Linked DNA regions of Kineosporia succinea. The protein of the gene in region 1 interacts with the protein of each later gene in a pairwise test. Links are inferred from orthologs where the notes say so. Each region holds a gene or a part of one and is shown in the gene's direction. Other genes may lie near its edges.

The links.
Region 2: the proteins of ftsZ (region 1) and rlmN interact in binary tests that used the Escherichia coli proteins (3 or more experiments, as listed by UniProt). The link is inferred for Kineosporia succinea from one-to-one orthologs.

What each region holds. Positions count from the first base shown.
Region 1 is NZ_JAUSQZ010000001.1:4,671,475-4,674,721, forward strand. What follows is about bases 109-3,041. They hold ftsZ (cell division protein FtsZ), read left to right. Parts: upstream 109-815; coding sequence 816-2,267; downstream 2,268-3,041. Other genes in these bases: J2S57_RS20290 (cell division protein FtsQ/DivIB), read left to right, coding at 109-624; J2S57_RS20300 (YggS family pyridoxal phosphate-dependent enzyme), read left to right, coding at 2,299-2,991; J2S57_RS20305 (cell division protein SepF), read left to right, coding at 3,028-3,041. Outside these bases: more of J2S57_RS20290, read left to right, coding at 1-108; more of J2S57_RS20305, read left to right, coding at 3,042-3,247. UniProt on the Escherichia coli protein: Essential cell division protein that forms a contractile ring structure (Z ring) at the future cell division site. The regulation of the ring assembly controls the timing and the location of cell division.
Region 2 is NZ_JAUSQZ010000001.1:517,780-520,886, reverse strand. The notes cover bases 215-3,007. They hold rlmN (23S rRNA (adenine(2503)-C(2))-methyltransferase RlmN), read left to right. Parts: upstream 215-906; coding sequence 907-2,109; downstream 2,110-3,007. Other genes in these bases: J2S57_RS02350 (DivIVA domain-containing protein), read left to right, coding at 2,399-2,956; J2S57_RS02360 (phosphatidate cytidylyltransferase), read left to right, coding at 215-838. In the rest of the region: more of J2S57_RS02360, read left to right, coding at 1-214; J2S57_RS02345 (nucleoside/nucleotide kinase family protein), read right to left, coding at 3,044-3,107.

The sequences.
Region 1 (3,247 bases):
ATCAGCGAGTCCCAGGTGCGCGGTTACACCGACACCGAGATCGGGCACGCGATGCTGCTGGCCCGCACCTCCGACGTGAGCGCCCGGCTGGAGAAGCTGCGGCTGGTGAAGAACGTGTCGGTGAGCCGGGTCTGGCCCGGCACGATCCGCGTCGTGGTCACCGAGCGGAAGCCGGTGGCGGCTCTGCCGTCCGAGAAGGTCGCGGCCAACACCACCGACGGCAAGAAGCCCAAGAAGACCGTGCAGATGATGCAGCTGGTCGACGACGAGGGCGTGGTCGTGGAGACCCGGCCGGTGTCCGAGCTGCCCGGCGACCTGCCCCGGATCGAGGTGGCGCTGGGGGAGAAGCAGAGCGTCGCCAACCTGCGCGGGACGCTCGCGGTGCTCAACGACCTGCCCGACGACCTGGCGGACCGGCTGCGCTCGATCGGCACCGACTCCCCGGACGGGATCTGGCTGAAGCTGTCGGCCCCGGTCGAGGGCGCGAAGAACCGCACGGTGACGGTGCGCTGGGGGGACGCGGAGCAGAACGGGACGAAGGCTCGCGTGCTCACGGCGCTGCTGAAGCAGAAGGCGAAGACCTACGACGTGCGCGCTCCGGAGATGCCGAGCACCGCCTCGTAGCGGTCGGCGGACGGTGGGTGACCGGCGCGTTCGGCGCTCATGGTCTTACTCACCCGGGCGACACACCGGCGAGGTCGTTGAAAGGCCCCGGGTGGGCACCTACGTTCGCTTATCAGTACAGGCTGACATAACTATAACCCTCCAGTTGAGGGTTAGGGTCTAAGGATCCGGCGAGCGAGAGGCATCCCGACGTGGCAGCTCCGCAGAACTACCTCGCGGTCATCAAGGTTGTAGGTATCGGTGGCGGCGGCGTCAACGCAGTCAACCGGATGATCGAGGTGGGACTCAAGGGCGTCGAGTTCATCGCGATCAACACGGATGCACAGGCGCTGCTGATGAGCGACGCCGACGTCAAGCTTGACGTCGGCCGTGAGCTCACGCGCGGCCTGGGCGCCGGCGCCGATCCCGAGGTCGGCCGCAAGGCCGCCGAGGACCACGCCGAAGAGATCGAAGAAGTGATCAAGGGCGCCGACATGGTCTTCGTGACCGCCGGCGAGGGTGGTGGCACCGGTACCGGTGGCGCGCCCGTGGTCGCCCGGATCGCCCGTTCGCTCGGTGCCCTGACCATCGGTGTGGTGACGCGCCCCTTCACCTTCGAGGGCCGGCGCCGTTCCACCCAGGCCGACTCGGGCATCACCTCCCTCCGCGAGGAGGTCGACACCCTCATCACCATCCCGAACGACCGGCTGCTGTCGATCAGCGATCGCCACGTCAGCGTGCTCGACGCCTTCCGGTCGGCCGACCAGGTCCTGCTCTCCGGTGTGCAGGGCATCACCGACCTGATCACCACCCCGGGCCTGATCAACCTCGACTTCGCGGACGTGAAGTCCGTGATGCAGGGGGCGGGCAGCGCGCTCATGGGGATCGGGTCGGCCCGCGGCGAGGACCGCGCGATCCAGGCCGCCGAGACCGCGATCTCCTCGCCCCTGCTCGAGGCCAGCGTGGACGGCGCGCACGGCGTGCTGCTCTCCATCCAGGGTGGTTCCGACCTGGGCCTCTTCGAGATCAACGAGGCCGCCCGGCTGGTGCAGGAGGCCGCCCACCCGGAGGCCAACATCATCTTCGGTGCGGTCATCGACGACGCCCTCGGCGACGAGGTGCGGGTCACCGTGATCGCGGCCGGTTTCGACGGCGGCACCCCGGTGAAGCGTCGCGACGAGAACGCGCTCGGCCAGGTGAGCGGGCGGCAGCAGTTACCGTCGTCCGGCCAGGCCCAGCAGCCGCAGCAACCACCGCAGCGGCCCGCGCACTCCCAGCCGCCGACGACGCTGCCCACCCCGGCGCAGAACCAGTACGCGCAGAGCCAGTACCAGCAGCAGCCGGGTCTGCACGGTCAGCACCCGACCGGTCAGCTCCCGCCGGTGCCGCAGCAGCAGGCCGTGCCCGCGCACTCCGGCAGCCCGCTGACCAGCAACGGTTACGCCCCGTCGGGCAACCACGGCTACGCCCAGCCGACGCCGCTGAACCCGCCGGAGCCGGAGCCCGAGGCTCCGACCGGTGAGCAGGCCACGCAGTACGAGGCCCCGAAGGACCCGACGCCGACCCCGCCACGGGTCATCGAGGTGACGGACCCGCGTCCGCGCACCCCGCGTCCGATCGTTCTGGACGACGACGACCTCGACGTCCCCGACTTCCTCAAGTAGCGTCCCTCTCCCTTACGGGCAAGGAGGCGTGGTGGAACGGCAGCAGGAACTGGCCACCGGACTGGAGAAGGTCCGGTCCCAGGTGACGACGACGTGCGAGGACGCCGGGCGCGACCCGGCCGAGGTCACGCTCGTCGTCGTCACCAAGACCTACCCGGCCAGTGACATCCGGGCACTGGCCGGGCTCGGCGTCCGGGACGTCGGCGAGAGCCGCGACCAGGAGGCCTCGGCCAAGGTCGAGGAGTCTTCCGACCTGGATCTGACCTGGCACTTCATCGGCCGGTTGCAGAGCAACAAGGCCCGGGCCGTGGCCCGGTACGCGCACACCGTGCACTCTCTCGACCGGGCGAGTCTCGTTCCCGGCCTGTCGCGGGGCGCCACCGAGGCCGGGCGCACGCTGCGCTGCTTCCTCCAGATCAGCCTGGACGGTGATCCGACACGCGGGGGAGCGCCCGTCAAGGACATCCCGGCGCTGGCCGACGCGATTGCCTCGGCGGAGTCCCTGCAGCTGGCGGGCCTGATGGCCGTCCCGCCTGTGACGTGGGACCCAAATCGCGCCTTTTCCGATCTTTTGGGTGCCTCCGCGCATCTAATCCAGCAACATCCGGAGGCAACCGGCATCTCGGGTGGCATGACCAGCGATTTTGTGCAAGCGCTGCGTCACGGAGCGACTCACCTGCGTGTCGGCAGCGCGGTCCTCGGTCAGAGGCCGCCGCTCAGGTAGCTTCGTCGCAGGGTGAGCGAACATGCGGAGGTTTCGATGAGCGGCGCACTGCGCAAGACCATGGTGTACCTGGGCCTTGCCGAGGACGACGACCGCTACTCGGCGTACGACGAGTACGAGGACGAGGACTTCGATCCGGTCGTGGATGACGAAGAAGAACGAGAAGAGCCCCGCCGGGCGCCGGTCACCGCGATCGGGCGCGCGCAGGGTTCGGGTCAGATGGCCCGGGTGGTCGCCCACCCGTCGGCCGAGATCC
Region 2 (3,107 bases), 4.2 Mb from region 1 along the record:
GGATGCGACAATCGTCGCCGTGGCGGCCAAGGACCACGGCCGCGCGGGGCGCAACCTACCCGCGGCCATCGGGGTCGGCGTCGGGCTGGCGGCTCTCGCCCTGGTGTCGCTGTTCGTGCGGCCGGAGGCGTTCGTCGCCCTGGCGTCGTTCGTGGTCGTGCTCTCGGTCTGGGAGCTGTCCGGGGCCCTGGCGGCCAAGCAGATCGTGGTGCCGGTCATCCCGGTCGCCGTCGGTGCGCTCGGCATGCTGGTCTCGGCCTACGTCGCGGGCCCGGAGGGGCTGCTCGTCAGTTATCTGCTGACGGCGTTCGGCATCCTGCTCTGGCGAATAGTCGAGGGCATCGACGGGGCCATGCGAGACGTCACGGCCGGTCTGTTCGTGGCGGCGTACGTGCCGTTGCTGGCCGGGTTCGCGATCCTCATGCTCGCGGCCGACCAGGGGCCCGAACGGGTGGTCACCTTCATCATCGTCACCGCGGCCAGCGACATCGGTGGTTACGTGGCGGGGGTGCTGTTCGGCAAGCACCCGATGGCCCCGAAGATCAGCCCGAAGAAGTCCTGGGAGGGTTTCGCCGGCTCGCTGATCACCTGCCTGGTGGCGGGAACGGCGGCCACGGTGTTCCTGCTCGACGGTCAGCCCTGGGTGGGCGCGATCGTCGGGGCGGCGGCCGTGTTCACCGCGACCGGCGGCGACCTGTCCGAGTCCCTGCTCAAGCGCGACCTGGGCATCAAGGACATGGGCAACCTGCTCCCCGGCCACGGCGGAATCATGGACCGCATGGACTCGTTGCTCCCCACGGCCCCCGTGGTCTACCTGCTCCTGCATTTCCTGCTCTGAGAGCCCTGCCTTCCTGCTCCGGAGCATCCGGAGCACAGCCTGCTCTAGCAAACCCAGAAAGCGCCAAGATGACCTCCGAGAACCTGCCCGAGCCGAAGCCGACCGCGCCCGAGCCCGGCAAGCTGCTGATGGTGGCCCCCCGCCGGGGCAAGCCGCCGCGGCACCTGGCCGACCTCACGCTGGCCGAGCGCATGGCGGCGGTCAAGGAGCTGGGGGAGAAGCCGTTCCGGGGCCGTCAGCTGTCGGTGCACTACTTCGAGCGCCTGGCCCAGATGGACGCCGCCGAGCTCACCGACCTGCCGGGCGCGTCCCGTCAGCCGATGCTCGACGCGCTGCTCCCGACGCTGATCAAGCCGGTGCGCGAGCTGGTCTGCGACGACGGCGCCACCGTCAAGACGGTCTGGAAGCTGTTCGACGGCGCCCTGGTCGAGAGCGTGCTCATGCGCTACCCCGACCGGGCCACGGTGTGTGTCTCCAGCCAGGCCGGTTGCGGCATGAACTGCCCGTTCTGCGCCACCGGGCAGGCCGGGCTCACCCGCAACCTGTCCACGGCCGAGATCGTCGAGCAGGTCCGCACCGCCGCCCGGTACATGCGCACGGCCGTGCCCCTGGGCAAGAGCACGGAGGGCGTGCCCCTGGGCGAGGAGGCCGAGGAGTCGGCGGAGGGTCAGGCCGGCCGCGTCACCAACGTCGTCTTCATGGGCATGGGCGAGGCCCTGGCCAACTACAAGTCGGCCGTCGCCGCGATCCGCCGCCTGGTCGACCCGGCCCCCGAGGGCCTGGGCATGTCCGCGCGCGGCATCACGATGTCGACGGTCGGCCTGGTGCCGGCCATCGACAAGCTCGCGGCCGAGGGCATCCCGGTCACGCTGGCGCTGAGCCTGCACGCCCCCGACGACGAGCTGCGCGACGAACTGGTGCCGATCAACACCCGCTGGAAGGTCGGCGAGACCCTCGACGCCGCCCGCCGCTACTTCGACGCCACCGGCCGCCGCGTCAGCATCGAGTACGCCCTGATCAAGGACATCAACGACCACGAGTGGCGCGGCGACCTGCTGGGCCGCGAGCTGAACAAGCGGGGCAAGGGCTGGGTGCACGTCAACCCGATCCCGCTGAACCCGACGCCCGGTTCGAAGTGGACCGCGAGCACCCGCCGCGCCCAGAACGCCTTCGTGAACGCGCTGCGCGAGCGCGGCGTGCCCACCACGGTGCGCGACACCCGGGGCCAGGAGATCGACGGCGCCTGCGGGCAGCTGGCCGCCACGGTCTAGAAGCACGGTCCAGAAGCACGGACAGGAAACTCCCCGGCGTCTGCGGACGTCGGGGAGTTTCCGCGTGATCGACCAGCGCCCGCTCCGATCGACCAGCACCCGCCCCGATCGACCAGCGCCCGCCCCGATCGCCCCGGACGCGAAGGGGCACCGGACACGCACCGACGCGAATCACACCAGCCTCAAAAAGTCACGGGCGCATCACAACTGGTTACGTGCCGCAAATTTCACGCGTTCCATCTACGGACCAGCACACCAACTTCCCGTCGGCGGGTGCAGAATGTGAGCCGTGAGCGACACCTTTCCGCGCGCCGGCCGCGTCTCCAAGGGCTACGACGTCGACCAGGTCGAGTCGTTCCTCGGCCGCGCCCGGGCCGCCTACGAGGAGAACGGCCGCGGTCCCGCGATGACGTCGTGGCACGTCCGCACGGTCGGCTTCGACCTGGTCCGCGGCGGGTACGACGTCGATGCGGTCGACGCCGCCCTCGACCGCATCGAAGACGCCTTCGCCCGCCGCGAGAAGCAGCGGGGTGAGGAGCGCAGCGGCAGCCAGGCCTGGCAGACGCAGCTGCGCACCCAGGAGCAGTCGCTGCGGGCCCAGCTGGGTCGTCCCGACGGTGAGCGGTTCCCCCGCGGCAGCGGCATGGAGCTCACCTACGACATCGACGCGGTCGACGACCTCTGCATCCGCATCGAGGAGTCGTTCGCGATGGGCCAGCCCCTCCCGCCCGACGCGGTGCGCTTGGCGGTCTTCAAGAGCCGTCGCGGCTCGCGGGGCTACCGCGAGGCCTCGGTCGACGCCTTCCTCGACCGCGTCGTCGAGCTCCTGGTCGTCCAGACGGTCTAGAAGCCCAGAAACGGGAGACGCGCCGGGAGACTCGAGTCTTCCGGCGCGTCCCCCATCGGCTTCGGGTTCAGAGAACCAGGGCCGGGATCAGTCCATCTCGACGATCAGGTCGGCCCGCTCCCGGCTGGCCTCGATGACGCGCGCGTTGGGC